2 regions of the Oceanobacillus sp. M60 genome follow, and region 2 is predicted to be linked to the other one. Evidence: riboswitches for the same ligand, from Rfam matches in the RefSeq annotation. Region 2 holds a riboswitch; the other holds the start of a gene.
What was found. Region 2 has a riboswitch for S-adenosylmethionine ahead of ACW0TQ_RS13720 (methionine ABC transporter ATP-binding protein). Riboswitches for the same ligand answer to the same signal wherever they lie in the genome.

Region 1: another riboswitch for S-adenosylmethionine. It lies ahead of ACW0TQ_RS18340 (5-methyltetrahydropteroyltriglutamate--homocysteine S-methyltransferase); the one in region 2 lies ahead of ACW0TQ_RS13720 (methionine ABC transporter ATP-binding protein).

The regions. Positions count from the first base shown of each region.
Region 1 covers NZ_JBSSNH010000007.1:319,462-327,252, forward strand. The annotation lists gene ACW0TQ_RS18315 (response regulator transcription factor) at 1-571, opposite strand, end outside; gene ACW0TQ_RS18320 (cupin domain-containing protein) at 729-1,100, opposite strand; gene ACW0TQ_RS18325 (GNAT family N-acetyltransferase) at 1,137-1,937, opposite strand; gene ACW0TQ_RS18330 (zinc-binding dehydrogenase) at 2,033-3,007, opposite strand; gene ACW0TQ_RS18335 (GNAT family N-acetyltransferase) at 3,024-3,497, opposite strand; gene ACW0TQ_RS18340 (5-methyltetrahydropteroyltriglutamate--homocysteine S-methyltransferase) at 3,989-5,104, opposite strand; SAM riboswitch class I at 5,200-5,302, opposite strand; gene ACW0TQ_RS18345 (MDR family MFS transporter) at 6,199-7,602, opposite strand.
Region 2 covers NZ_JBSSNH010000005.1:108,879-116,669, forward strand. The annotation lists gene sufD (Fe-S cluster assembly protein SufD) at 1-1,038, opposite strand, end outside; gene sufC (Fe-S cluster assembly ATPase SufC) at 1,056-1,844, opposite strand; gene ACW0TQ_RS13705 (YuzK family famiily protein) at 2,057-2,209, opposite strand; gene ACW0TQ_RS13710 (MetQ/NlpA family ABC transporter substrate-binding protein) at 2,407-3,264, opposite strand; gene ACW0TQ_RS13715 (methionine ABC transporter permease) at 3,326-3,994, opposite strand; gene ACW0TQ_RS13720 (methionine ABC transporter ATP-binding protein) at 3,987-5,009, opposite strand; SAM riboswitch class I at 5,138-5,237, opposite strand; gene ACW0TQ_RS13725 (thioredoxin family protein) at 5,378-5,698, opposite strand; gene ACW0TQ_RS13730 (toprim domain-containing protein) at 5,843-6,208, opposite strand; gene gcvH (glycine cleavage system protein GcvH) at 6,423-6,803, opposite strand; gene ACW0TQ_RS13740 (arsenate reductase family protein) at 6,870-7,226, opposite strand; gene ACW0TQ_RS13745 (DinB family protein) at 7,246-7,719, opposite strand.

The DNA.
Region 1 (7,791 bases), on a different contig from region 2:
CCCCGACATACGTGCCTTTCCAAATTTTTTCGTAAATCTCTCTTTTAGAAAAAGCATGCTCCGGATGACTCATAAATAAGAACAAAATATCAAACTCCGCATTGGTTACCTGCAATGATTTGTTCTCTAGTGTGACAGACAGCTTTTCAGGAAAGATAGTCAGACCACGCCATACCTTTTCGTCTTTTTGTGAGGGCTGGCCAATCGATTTTCGCAGCTGAACCTCTACACGGGCTTCTACTTCTTTCTGGTGAAATGGCTTGGTTATATAATCATCGGCTCCCATTTTCAAGACTTGGACTTTATCCTCTATTCCAACCTTTGCGGAAATCACAATAATGGGGATTGCGCTTTCCTCTCTGACCTGGGTAATAAATTCTTCGCCGCTTATCCCCGGCAGCATCAAATCTAATAAAATCAAATCGAATGGATTGCTTTTCAGCTGCAGCAGACCTTCTGTCCCTGAATAAGCAGAAACTGGCGCCATCCCCATTTTTGTTAAAATTACCTGCAGCAGTTTGCTGATTTCCTGATCATCTTCAATAATTAAAATTCGTTTCTCTTCATTCACGTTTACCACTCACTTTTGTATGATTGCTATTACTTTATTATAATAATCACTCTTTTGTCGTTTGAAAAGTGCACCTGTCTAAATCTTCACCAAAACAAATAAAGGAGTGCATAGGAAATTTAAAATGCATACTCCTTTATATAGAAAAAATAATCAATTAATAACCTGTTACAGCATTCTTTAATATAGGCATGTTTTCTGTGTTTAAATGCTTCCCCTCCACACATAAAACAGTCATCTGAGAATCTGTTCCTGCAGCATGAAGCGCTCCTTTTTCCCAAAATGCTGCTTTACCGGCAGTCAGAGGGATTTTGTTCTCCTCCTCGCCGCAGACCCAGCCTTCTCCAGATACAATCATGAAAAGCTGATCCGCCTGTGCTTCGTGGAAAGGAATGTTATCCTCTATTCTTAAATACATATAACTCATTCTTATATCATCGGCATCAAATAAAAGACGATGCGCAGTAAATTTCGTTGTCTCTGAATCCATCGATACACCGGATTCTTGCTCAAACGAAATAATCTTCAAATGAACCAGCCCCCTATTCTGATTAAATCGCAAAACCTATTCCGCTTCATAACGAATCATCGTCCACATCCCAATATCTTTAAAGCCCATTCGTTTATAAATGCTTCCAGCCGCAGGGTTATCATAAAAAAGACAAAGCGACTTCCCCTCTGCTAATAATGCAGTGCATAATTTCTCCATACACTTCGTTGCATAGCCTTGACGCTCATACCCTGGGCGCGTACAAACAGCAACGATCATGGCAGAATGGGAATTTTCAGCGGTCGTCGATGCAGATGCAACCATCGTCCCTTCCTCATCACGAATAAAATAGGTGCGTCCTGTCTTATTTTTCTCTGCATGCTCCCTCGATTCAACAGTTATATTACTTGCTGCAAATTCCGGAATAGACTCCAGCATTTTGATGTTCTCTTCATAATCAACAGGCTGCAAATATTCTACCTGCTCAGCTTGTTCTAAAGTCGTTGTGTAGCTTAATTCTTCACAAGCTGCATAATACATTTCTCTATGTACATGAATGACTTTATCCATGTGTTTAAGCAAAGGGGTGACAGCCAGTTTCAGACCACTCACATTGCACCGCTGTTTATAGTCGTTAATCCTCTCCGCAAACCCTTTTACATCATACTCCCCTTCACTGTAAATAATGAAATTCTCACGATAGCGCAGGAGAACAGCGATTAAATCTTCCTGTTTCCATTCTCCCCAGACATCTTGAATATCTGAGTCATAGCCAAACGCTTCAATGTCTCCAATAATAAACAAATTTTCTGCAGCCTTAGGCTCAACTAACTCCATTACTTTTACATGATCCTCTTTTGTCAGTTTTCGTATCATCCTGCTTCCTCCAATAGACGTCAATAGTAGCTTCTAATTTTACATTCTTTCAGGTAAGACATTCATTCCTTCTCTTACTCCTCATCGCATTCCCATCAATCAGAAACATGAATCAATATTTTCCCGGTACTCTTCCTGCTGCTGATAAAATCATGTGCTTCCGCTATTTTTTCAAGAAGAAACACTGCACCGACTTTTATTTCTAATTTTCCGCTCCTTATCAATTCAAGGACATTTTGAGATACGGCTTCCAATGTCTCCGGCCTTTCTTTTCTAGTGGTACCTAAGCTGAATCCCAGTACAGACCGGCAGCTCGCATGCACGTCCTTTGTATTAAAATTTCCAATGCCGCCTGATGAATTCCCAAAATGAACCAGCCTGCCAAAATGAGATAAAACCTTCATACTTCTTTCTGTTATCTCTCCAGCCTGCGAATCAAAAATAATATCTACACCTTTACCATCTGTTGTTTCTTTTATTTTTTCATCAAAATCCGTATATGTATAAACATCATCCGCTCCTAATTCAAGCGGCACGCTGCTTTTTTCAAGGCTGCTGACCGTACCAATAATTCGTTTGGCCCCGAGCAATTTGACCATCTGAATAATCGTTGAACCGACACCACCGGCCGACGAATGGACTAAAACCGTATCATCTGGAGTTATTTGCGCTAAATCATGTGTTAACTTATAAGATAAAAATCCGACAGTCGGGCATGCTGCAGCCATTTTAAAATCTAATTCATCTGGAATTTTAAAAGTAAGTAACTCCGAGGCCAGGACATATTCCGCATAGGCGCCCCCTTTTGGAAAGCATATAACGCGGTCACCAGGCTTGACACTTTCTACAGATGCTCCAACCTTCTCGACTGCTCCAGCGGCATCTAAACCTAAAATCATCGGGAAATTCGCCTTCGCTTTACTGCCATTTCTGTTCTTAATATCAGCATAATTCACGCTGGTATAAATTACTTTAATTAAAATTTCATCGGGTTGAGGTTCTGGCTTTGGTATTTCTTTGAATTGCAGCACGTCTGATCCGCCAAATTCATTCATCACAACCGCTTTCATCTTATTTCCTCCTTTTTTATGTCAGCTCTTTCTTAAACAGAACGCGATCATTGCCAAACCCATCATAATTTGCTTTTACTGCTGCACCATCTACTGTTTTGTCTCCTCGCTCGATCACAAAGCCCATTTTTTGATGAAACGCAATCGATGTTTTATTTACGGGAGAAGTGATGGAGCGGATGATTTTCCGATCAGCCATTTTAACTTTGGTGAAAAATTTCTCATAAAGTGTTTTTCCAATGTCTTTCTTCCTGTAATCCGGGTGTACACCGACAAAATGAATATATGCTTCATCTGACTGATCTTGAGATAAAAATCCAATTAAAAAACCTATTATCTCGTCATCTTCTTCTGCGATAAAGCTGGTATTCTTAAAATGTTGAAAAAATAATTTAGGCAGCATTCCTGCCATATCACGCCCGCCCCACCAGTCGTTTATCTGCGGAATCAGGACATCATAATCCGAACTTTGTAAACTGCGAATTTCCATTCTACATTCTCCCTTTTATTTGAAACGATGTACTATCATTCGTATAAATTCTTTTATTTACCATGATAAAACAGCTGAATATTCTTATTGTTATTACTAATATATCAAAAAATTATAATGATTTCTTTCTTTGTTTGAATAATTTTTCACGCCCGTATGTTAACCTTGATTTAAATTAGGTTGACAAAGAGAGGAGCGTTTTTTTGTTCAAATCGTTTAAAAATCAATTCATCCTTTCGTCAGTTGTTTCAATATTATTCATCATAAACACTTACTTACTTTTTAATTTTACTTATCAAATCAGTGACATAATGGCAAATTTATTTTTGTTCATCACCTTAGCTTCCGTTTTCAATACTGGTTTATTAGCTCAAAAGTATTTTCATTCAAAACAATCTTCTCTAAATGATTCATAGTACGTATTCAAAAAAGTTCGACAAAAAGGAGATTTGGAAAGCCCACCTCTCCAAATCTCCTTTTTCTCATATCCCTTATTTCCACACATCTTCAGCAATTCGCACAACATGCCGGATTTTTTCCCATTGCTGTTCCTCACTCAATAAATTTCCTTCCTCTGTAGAAGCAAACCCGCATTGAGGACTCAGGCAAAGCTGATTCAACGGTACATAGCCCGCCGCTTCTGTAATTCTTTCTTTAACAGCTTCCGGATCTTCCAGCTCGCTGAACTTAGACGTGATAAGACCCAGCACAATAAATAAATCATCACGGTTCACATGACGCAAGGGTTCAAATCCGCCCGAGCGGTCATCATCAAACTCCAGGAAAAGACCATCCACCTGTAGGCCGCCAAAAATCGTTTCTGACACCGCCTCGTAACCGCCGCTTGACATATAGGTAGATTGGAAATTTCCCCGGCAAATATGCATTGTTACCAGCATATCATCTGGTCTGTTCGCAATCGATTCATTGATTGCTCTCGCACATAATTCAGCTGTTTTCTCTGGATTTCTTCCTTTTTCAATCAACGAATTTCTGCCCTTCTCTGAGAAAAAGGTTGCCCAGGACGTATCATCCAGCTGTAAGTAGCGGCAGCCTTCATCGTATAATGCCTGAATCACCCCTTGATAAGCAGCAACCAGGTCATCAATAATGGCTTCATCATTTTCATAAATTCCTTCTTCAAACTCCGCCCGGAAAAAGAGCATGTTCGGGCTCGGAATCGCAAATTTTGCAACCGCATCTCCAGCAATACCATGCAGGAATTTATAATGCTCAATCATATAATGATTACTAAAACCAATTTTACCGGTTACCTTAATGCCTCTTTTTTTCGTTTCCACACCAGTGAATTGCAAGCCTTGTTCCGCGCTATAGCCTTCCACGCCATCTAAGCCTTCCAGAAAATCAAAATGCCACCAGGCACGGCGAAACTCCCCATCCGTCACGGATTGAAGTCCTGCTTCTTTCTGCTGTTCTACCAGTTTGATAATTTCCTCATCTTCCATTTGACGCAATTGTTCTGAGCTGATTTCCCCTTTTGCCTTTTGTGCACGCGCCTCTTTTAAACGCTGAGGACGAAGAAAACTCCCTACATGATCTGCTCTGAATGGAGCCCGTGTATTTTTTGTCTCTGCTGATATTGCCATCGAATACCCCTTCCTCTTTATCTGCTATATTCATTCTATATTCCATTAAAAAAACCCCTTCCGAAAATAGAAGAGGTTCGATATGATAAAATCTCTTTTTATCTTCAAGCAAAAATGCTTCTGGAATTAGCACAGTACAAATCAACGTCTGCTGCTAAGGCTTCAGCGGGCCAGTCCCTCCACCTTTCTCGATAAGAATATATGGAATTATACGAATAATCACAGTTTACTTTACATGGAAGCAATGAATTCGTCAAGGAGAATCCCAAAATATAGGAACCTTGCTGCAATTGATTTTAAATCAAGATTACGTTAACTTTTTTTATCGGAAAAAATTTTATAATCTTCACTAATCACAAAAGCAGCCAAATACAAGCAGAAAAATAAAATAGCTGCTCCTTCCCACGATACACTATTCCTCGTAAATAAGGACTCAATAAAAAATTTATAAAAACAAACACTAAGGAACCATTGAGCCACATAACTCAAAAGCATTACTTCCTTTGTCTGCTTTATTTTCGCTGCTTCAAGGATTAACATGTATAACAAATCAAACAGCATCCCCAACACATAAGACAGAAACAGAAACCCGCCGAAGTAAAGAAAATTCATAAAAACAGTATCAAAAAATTGTATTTCGATAAGTTTCCAGCCTGCTAAAATATTAGATAATCCATGTGTTATCAACATTGGATTGACGACAATAGCCGTAATACTAGCTATTAGCAGACCAGCAATAAGCAGATTGGCAATAAAGGTCGCAATCTATTTGTTTCTTATTCACAATGGTTAGAGCCCTCCATATGCTATAACACGTTTTTAACGCCAAATCGTATTAACTTTCAAAAAGCACTTATAAATCTTAATAACTGTCTTATATTGCTATATGATAATTTCATTGTTATCATTCTTTGAAGTTTTTTAATATATATCTTTATTTTACCACTATATTTACACATATCTTTTACTAAGACTTCTTTAAGGGATGAAATACACAATTTCGTTCCCCCGTTCTACATCAAAAAAGTACCAGACATCTAACAATGATAAATTGTTACAATGCCTGGTACTTTATTTAGCTTGATATTAGAGCCTTAGCTGACACGATTTCCCGGTTTTATCTCTTCTTTTAATTTAAAAGAAAGAATAAATCCAACGATAGCAATAATTGCTGCTACGATAAAGGAAACATTCACACCATGAATAATACCATTGATATCCTCACCTGGTATAGCTGCAGTGGACATGATTGTTACAAGCACTGCTGTACCAACCGAGCCAGCTACTTGGCGGAATGTATTATTCATTGCTGTCCCGTGCGGAATCAATTCGTTAGGCAGCTGGTTCAATGCCATGGTTGTCATAGGCATCATTACCATGGCAATCGAAATCATGCGAATGGCATTCATGGTTGCCAGATAGTTGAAGCTTGTATCCGCAGATAAATTCGTGAATGCAAAAGTTGTCAAGGCTAGCAGTAACAAGCCGCCTCGAGCAAGCCATTTTCCTCCGAATCTATCAAAAAGATAACCGGTAATCGGGTTGGAGAATCCCATTATAATCGCACCGGGCAACAAGACAAGCCCAGATTCAAGCGCCGAGAAGCCAACCATATTCTGCATATATAACGGCAAAATAACATTTGTCCCAATCATCGCAGCGAAGACCAGCATTCCAAGCGCCGTTGCTAACGTGAATGTGCTGTGTTTGAATACCCGGAATTCAAGAAGCGGTTCTTTCAAGTTCAACTGTCTGGTAATAAACCAATAGAGAGAAATGCTGCCGATAACAATCGTAAGAATGACCTGAAGACTGAGCCACCCTGCGTCGCCGGCGACACTGAAACCGTATAGAATTGCACCGAAGCCGACTGTAGAAAGGATGACCGATAAAATATCCAATTTCGGTTTCTTCAGCTCTGTTACGTTTTTCAATAAGAAGTAAGCCGCTATCATATCTAAAATAGCAATCGGCAGTACAACATAGAATACACTGCGCCATGGGAACTGATCCACGAGCCAGCCTGAGAGACTCGGGCCAATCGCCGGCGCGAATGCAATAACTAGTCCAAACAGTCCCATTGCTGTACCTCTTCTATGAACAGGAAAGGTCAGGAATAATATCGTCTGCATCAGCGGCATCATAATGCCGGCCCCTGAAGCCTGCAAAATCCGCCCAACCAATAACAATGAAAAGTTTGGTGAAATTGCTGCAATAAACGTGCCGATAGTGAACAATCCCATTGCAGTCATAAATAATTTACGTGTTGTGAATTTATCAATTAAAAAAGCCGTAACTGGAATCATTATCCCATTTACGAGCATAAAAACCGACTGTAGCCATTGCGCTGTACTCTCACTTAAATTCAAATCTTTCATGATGGGTGGAAGTGCAGTCCCTAGCAGCGTCTGGTTCAATATGGTGACAAAAGCACCGGATAATAATACCGCGAAAAGCGGAATATATTTTTTAATTTCAAATGTATTTTCGCTTTCCATTTTATACCAACTTCCTTACAAAATATTTACTTTTTAATCAACAATAGAACATAATATCATATTTGAAAGAGAACAACAAATCATTCCGCTTATTTTGTAACATTTTTATTCAGTTAAGCCCTCTTTACATCAAAGGATTTTGCTTTGGTTAATATGGATAAGCTGATGAAAAGCTTTTCCGATGTACAC
Region 2 (7,791 bases):
CTCAGAGTTCGATTTTGTGCCGCCATGTTCAATTTTACCGATAGCATTGAAAATCGTAGAGGCAGAACCCTTCATCACACCGCGCTGTAAAATATACGCATCGGTTTCTTTTCCGAATTGGCGAATGCTTGACGTGAAGTTCTGTGTCTGCTTTCCGCGTCCGACAGATACTGCTTTTGCTTCGGAAGCTGAATTATCCTCCATAAGGTAGGTAATGTTTTCAGAAACCGTATTTCCATCGTTCATTTGTCCAAGTGCCCAGTCAATTCTTGCATCACGTTTAGCAACACCGCGACGGTTCACATACGTAGTTGTGCCGGCAGCAAAGTTATCTACTGCACCGTAAGCAACCTGTGCGTTATCATGCGCAAATACTTCCGTTACAAGGTTCGCAACGTTTTCTTCTGTATCATTATGAGAAATATAGTTTTCTACATAGGTTAATGAGCTGCCTTCTTCTGCTACAACAAGCACGTGATTCAATAATGCGCTGCTGTTATCTTCCTGCCAGAAGATTGCTTGAAGCGGTTCTTCCACCTGTACATTTTTAGGAACATATACAAATACGCCGCCGTTCATCAGTGCTGCATGAAGCGCTGTTAAACGGTTCTGATCAACAGCAACTGCATCATTCATATAATATTTTTCAACCAGCTCGCTGTGCTCTCTGACTGCTGTAAAAATATCTGTGAAAATAACCCCTTTATCCTGAAGCTTCTGCGCAAGGCTGTTATATGCAGCTGTCTGATTACGCTGAATATATAGATTCTCCATGCTGGCATCTTCATCGAAGTATTCTTTTAATTCTTCAGGCAGTTCATCAAGAGAAGCGATTTTTGCCGCTTCTTTATAGGAATGCTGGAAATCTGTAAAATTCCAGTTTGAAATCTTTGTTTTATCTGGTTTTGGCATTTCTAGCGAATCAGCCATTTCCAAAGCTTTGGAACGAAGCGTAGCCATCCAGCCGGGTTCATTTCGTTCTTTGGAAAATGCCTGGATATATTCTTGATTGAATGAAAGCTTTGTTTCTACAGTCATGATTATCCCTCCTTACATTACGCGTTTTGTTCTGCAGTTTCTTCGTCTTCGATTCCTAATTCTTCTTTAATCCACTCGTAACCTTCTGCTTCAAGACGTTTTGCTAACTCTGGTCCGCCAGACTTCACAACGCGTCCCTGCATCATTACGTGTACGAAATCAGGTGTAATATAGTTTAATAGACGTTGATAGTGAGTAATAATCAAGCAGCCAAAATTATCCGAACGCATTTGGTTGATTCCTTTTGATACTACTTTTAATGCGTCGATATCCAGCCCTGAATCAATTTCATCAAGGATAGCAATGTTTGGCTCCAGCTGCATTAATTGCAGGATTTCGTTACGCTTTTTCTCCCCGCCGGAGAAACCTTCATTAAGGTAACGTGTTGCCATATTTTGATCAATATCAAGGTAATCTAAGTCCTTATCCAATTTTTTGATGAATTTCATCAATGGAATTTCATCGCCTTCTTCGCGTTTTGCATTAATCGCAGAACGTAAGAAGTCAGAAGTAGTTACACCGCTGATTTCACTTGGGTACTGCATTGCTAAAAACAGACCGGCACGGGCACGTTCGTCTACTTCCATCTCTAAAACATCTTCCCCGTCGAGGGTGATGGATCCTTCTGTTATTTCATATTTAGGGTGACCCATAATGGCAGATGCCAATGTGGATTTACCTGTACCATTCGGTCCCATGACAGCATGGAATTCTCCACCTTTAATGGTTAGGTCTACCCCTTTTAATATCTCCTTATCTTCAATAGATACGTGAAGATTCTTAACTTCTAATACTGAGCCTGACATAAATCATACCTCCAAAAACTGTATTTTAAATGAAATGAATATGATATCCATTCTCAATTTATTCTCATTACAATCTTAAAGCATTTCAAATTAATTCGCAACTGTTATCATTCGTCTTTAAAAAGCTTTTAACTATGCTTCTTTAGACACTTTTTTCATGATCTGTTCCCATTTAAAAAGCTGATGCCCCGTGACATCAGCTTTTGTTATTTTTATCTTAAATTACCAGAAACTGCTTCTGTAGAAAGTCTCTTCGCCTTCTGGTATTCCTGTTCTCTTTCTTTTTCCACTTTTAACTTTTTATTCAAGCTTCGGTCATATTCCTCGTAATTGACACCTCTTGATTGACCAATTCCTTTTTCCATTTCCGAAGTGTAGCTTAAACCATTTTCAGTGGTAATAATAAATCATCCTTTCGGTTTGTTTAACACATTCAATATGCTAACACAGGTATGATTCCCGCTCAAAATCGATTTAAACTTATATTTTCGGATAATTTATGAAAATCTTTCGCTATAGGTGGATATACTCTCACATTCTTAGTATTCTTCGGAAATGCTCTTTATTCTGCATCAGTTGGTGTTGGAATTACAGCACCATTATAGTTATCCGTAATAAAATCCTGTATTTCTTGAGATTGCAGTACCTCTACTAATGTATTTAATGCTTCGCTGTCTTTGTCTTCTGAACGTACAGCTATAACATTTACATAATCTGATTCATCGCCTTCAATGAAAAGCGCATCTTCAAGTGGATTTAATCCTGCTCCGATAGCAAAGTTGGTGTTAATAACCACTAATGAATCTTCTTCACTATTATAAATATCCGGTGTAATCTCAGGAGCAACGTCCGGGTGGAAGGATAAATCTTTCGGATTTTCCTCAATATCGTCTATTGTTGCAGCAACTTTATCCACATCTTCATTTAATGTAATTAATCCATTTGCTTCAAATAAAGATAAAATTCTCCCCTGATCTGATACAGAGTTACTTAATACTACCTCTGTTCCATCTGGAATATCATCAATACTTTCAATACCTTGAGAATAGACTCCCATTGGTTCTACATGAACCCCGCCGATAGATTCAATCTCATATCCGGCATCCTCTATCGTTTGATCAAGAAACGGCTGATGCTGGAAGAAGTTCGCATCCAGTGTTCCATTATCTAAATCATCATTCGGTAAAACATAGTCTTCATACTGTTCAATTTCTAATGTAATTCCTTCTTCTTCTAATAATGGTGCTGCTTCTTCTAAGATTTCAGCATGCGGGATACTGGAAGCACCAACTGTAATTTCAGCCGGCTCGTCCCCATCACTGCCTGTACCTTCTTCGTTGTTGGAAGAATCATCATTTCCTCCGCATGCTGCTAAGAATAAAATCAAACTCGCAGCTGCTAAAAACCAAAGCTTTTTCATGTTGAACGCCCCTTTTTATTTTTTATTATGTGAATCAAGAAATTCTTGAATAGCACCTTTCTTAACGCTTGTCTATCTTTCTGGTTATAGCATCCCCAATAAACTGGAAGATAAATACGATAATCACAATGATGACTGTGCTGACAAATACAACATCCCAGCTTTTCCGCTGAAACCCGAAATAGTAAGCATGGTTCCCTAGTCCTCCTGCTCCAATCGCACCTGCCATCGCAGTATAACCGATTAAAGCAATCGCTGTAACCGTCAGCCCCGATACAAGTGCAGGCTTGGACTCCGGAAGCAGCACCTTAAAAATAATCGTACTTGCTTTAGCTCCCATTGCTTTGGCAGCTTCTACAACTCCTTTGTCTACTTCTTTCAATGCAATCTCCACTAATCTTGCATAGAAAGGTGCAGATCCGAGGATTAAAGCCGGCAGTGCAGCATTAGGACCGCGCAATGTCCCTACTACAAAATCGGTGAAAGGAAATAACAGCAGGATTAATATAATAAACGGAACGGCACGAAATACATTGACAAATGTTGCAACAACAAAATTAATCAATCGATTTTCCCAAAAGTTCCCTTTCGATGTTAAAAATAACAGCAGGCCTAAAAGTAAGCCAATAATAGCTGTACCGACTAAAGCTATAATGGTCATGTAAAGTGTTTCTTGAGAAGCTTCTACTAAATCTTCTATTGTAACGTTCGGAAATAATTCCTCAAGCATGCTGAATTACCTCCAATTCAATAACATCCTGTTCTTCCAGGTACTTTATTGCCTCTTCCTGCTGATTACCTACCAGCTGAACAATCAATGTCCCATAGCTCCCGACCTGTGTCTGGGTGATTTTCCCCTGCAAAATATTAACATGGATATCAAAATTCTTCACAAGCTGGCTGATTACGGTCTGATTTGCACTTTCTCCTAAAAACTGAATCCGTAATAACGCGCCCTCTTGATATCTTTCCTTCAACTCTGTCATGTCTTCCTCTTCCTCATCTGATCCAGTCAGCTGTTCAACAAACTTCTGTGTTACCGGCTGCTTTGGTCTGGTAAATACATCGAGAACCGTTCCTTCTTCTACTACTTTCCCCTGCTCCATCACTGCAACTCGATTACAAATTTTGCGGATAACATGCATTTCATGGGTAATCAAAATAATGGTTAAACCCAGCTTTTCATTAATATCCTGCAGTAAACGCAAGATTTGATTCGTTGTTTCTGGGTCAAGTGCAGAGGTTGCTTCATCACAAAGCAGCACCTTCGGAGAGTTTGCTAATGCTCTTGCAATTCCTACCCGCTGCTTTTGTCCGCCGCTCAGCTGTGCAGGATAGGCATTTTCCTTTCCTGATAAGCCTACTAATTCAACCAATTCCAGTACCCGCTTTTTCCGGTCGCTTTTCTCCACACCGGAAATCTCAAGCGGAAATTCTATATTTTCAGCGACTGTCCGGGACCAGAGCAGGTTAAAATGCTGGAATATCATTCCAATATCCTGTCTGGCGATACGCAAATCCTTTTTCGATAAGGAGGTAATAACCTGATCGCCGATTTTTATCGTACCTGTCGTTGGTTCTTCCAGCCTGTTAATCAAACGCACAAAAGTACTTTTCCCCGCGCCGCTGTATCCGATGACGCCATAGATATCTCCATCCGCTACGTTTAGATTTAAATTATCTACGGCGACAATATCTTTTTTTTCTAAAGAGAATATTTTCTTCAATCCTTCAATGGATATCACTTTATTTCACTCCTATATGTGTACAAACCTATTTTATTGTGTACGCTATATTTTCCTCTTCATTGAAAAAGCGTCCTTCTGCAAGAGAACAGAAAGACGCTTTATTATACACAATATCGTCCATTGCTCCCTTATCTTTACAGTTTCCTGCAGGAATTGGCACCTTTTCAATGATTGAAGGTTGCCGCGGTTTCAATGGGCCAGTCCCTCCACCGCTCTTGATAAGAGTTTGCCTATTTTTAAATGAAGTGCCATTATAGTAGCATGCCATTTGTGCCTTGTCAATCACAATCCCTAGCCATTCACTCAGGTTTCTGTGGAATCTGCTGCTTCTCGTATATTGAACCGTCCTCTTGTACAGAAAAAACTTAGTTGTTTATTGCTGTGAATAATTCCGGTTTGTATTTCATCAAATACTGATAAATATTTGCTGTCGATTGAAACGTGTACACTTTCTCAATCATTTTACCGTTTTCCATAAATGCAAGACATGGCACGCTTTCGACTTGATGAGACTGCATAAAATCAGGGTGCATGGACGCGTTCATCTCCGTAAAAATATCAGTTTTATGCAGTCTTTCTATTTTTTCAAGCATAGCGCGGGCTACCGTACATGTCCCGCAAAATGGTGTATAAATATATAGTATGAATCGTTGATGATTCTTTTCTTCTCCACTAAACTGTTTCAAGTTCATTCCCCTCAATCTTTTTCTTCCCATAAAATAATATATGCTGAGTGAAAGGATTACACTGATTGCGTATAAAACGACTTCGCATCTTTCCTTATTTATTTCCTCGGCGAATAGAATCCATTCTTATTTTAACGTTTTACGTTACCATTTTGCAAGGTAATTGAGATTGATTCCAATGCGTTTTCCTGCCAGAATACTTGCCAACATTCTTTTTGGGGTGGCGGCAACCTCACGAAATTCACTGCTTACATAAATATGCTCTGCGTGCGGCAGTTCCCTGGCTAGCTGTTTTCGGAGTTTCATTCCCGAATCATCCTCGTCCACCAGAATAAATACATCTGTATCGTCCAAATGATAATATTCCAACAGCTCTTCAAATTTTTCTACACCGATGGTTCCATTTGTACAAACAATGGTGATGGTATTGTCGTCAAGAATTTTTTCTAGATGCTTTTTATCAGATAACCCTTCAACGATTATGACTTTGTTGTAATCATCTTCCATCATCGTTTTGCACTCCTTATCGAAGTGATTAGGTAAACATCTTTTTTAACCTAATCCTATCCTATGCTTTTTCTATATTATATGAAAAGAAAAGAGCTAACTATACACGAATGTGGAAAAGTCAGCTCTTTTTCACCTATTTTTAGAGCCTTTTTTGAAAATTCAGGAGCAGCGCCTGTATTTTCTCTTTCTCTAAAATAGGTGTAATGTAATTTTATTATCCTTCGATAAATTCCTGGTATGCTTTCGAATCTAATAATTCCTCTAAATCTGCTTCATTCTCAAGTTCAATAACAATCATCCATGCTTTTTCATGCGGTGATTCATTCACAAGCTCTGGGCTGTCTTCCAGTTCTTCATTTACTTCTACCACTTTTCCGCTGACTGGAGCATACAGCTCGGATACCGTTTTAACAGATTCCACACTTCCAAATGGCTCTTCCAGCTCTAAAGAATCGCCGACTTCCGGTAATTCTACGAAAACAATATCGCCAAGCTCATCCTGTGCAAAGTCTGTAATTCCTATACGAACTTTTCCATCTTCTTTTTTTACCCATTCATGTTCTTTTGAATATAAATAATCATTTGGCAAGCTCATTTCGTATCCCTCCAACAAAACTTTATTCTCTTCAACTATACATGGAAGTCAGTTACATTTCTAGCACTATTTCCAGACAGATTCATAGGTTTCTTCTTTAAATCCGACAGTTACTTTCTTGCCGTCGGTTAAGACCGGTCTTTTGATGAGCATACCATCAGAAGCTAAAATCTCCGCCATTTCCTGCGGGGATAAATCATTTATTCTTTCTTTCAAATTTAATTCCCGATATTTTTTACCGCTGGTATTAAAGAATTTTTTAGGCGGCAGGTCGCTTGTTTCCATCCAAGACAGCAGTTCATTCGCACTTGGAGGCTCTTCAGCAATCGGAATCGCCTTATAATCAATTTGGTTTGCATCCAGCCATTTTTTTGCATTTCGACAGGTGCCGCATTTCGAATACCAATAAAAAGATAATGTCATTATTCTTCCTCCGCTTCTTCTATTGATCCTCTTTCGTTGGTCCCATAACGCCGGGCACCTCTAGGCCAGCCTGTCTAAGCAGCACAGTCATCTGACCGCGATGATGGATTTGATGACTGACCAGCATACGTAAAATACTTCCTTTCGGAGCAGGTCCGCCGAAATCACCTACTTCATTTACTAATGCTTCATCCGTCAGCTGCTCTTTTGCTTTCTCTGCAACGCTAGTTGAGATATCCTCATATGCTTCCAGTATGTCACTTGCTTTTGTTGGAACGGCGTCTGGATCATAAGAAGAGTCTAAATCAATTCCGACCAGGCTCATAAAGAAAACAGGACTATTCACCAAATGCCAGCCCAGCCAGCCAAGGCTGTTATGTCCTTCTACTATTGACTGATTTAATTTGTCATCCTCTAAAGCTTTTAATACAGATTTTGTACCATCAGCAGACTGTGACCATTCTGTTAAAAAATCATTTAAATTTCGATACATGCTAGTCCCTCCTAAGATAATGTTTCTTTTTTATTAGCGTACCACGAAACTTCTGCTTTAATCCAATATATT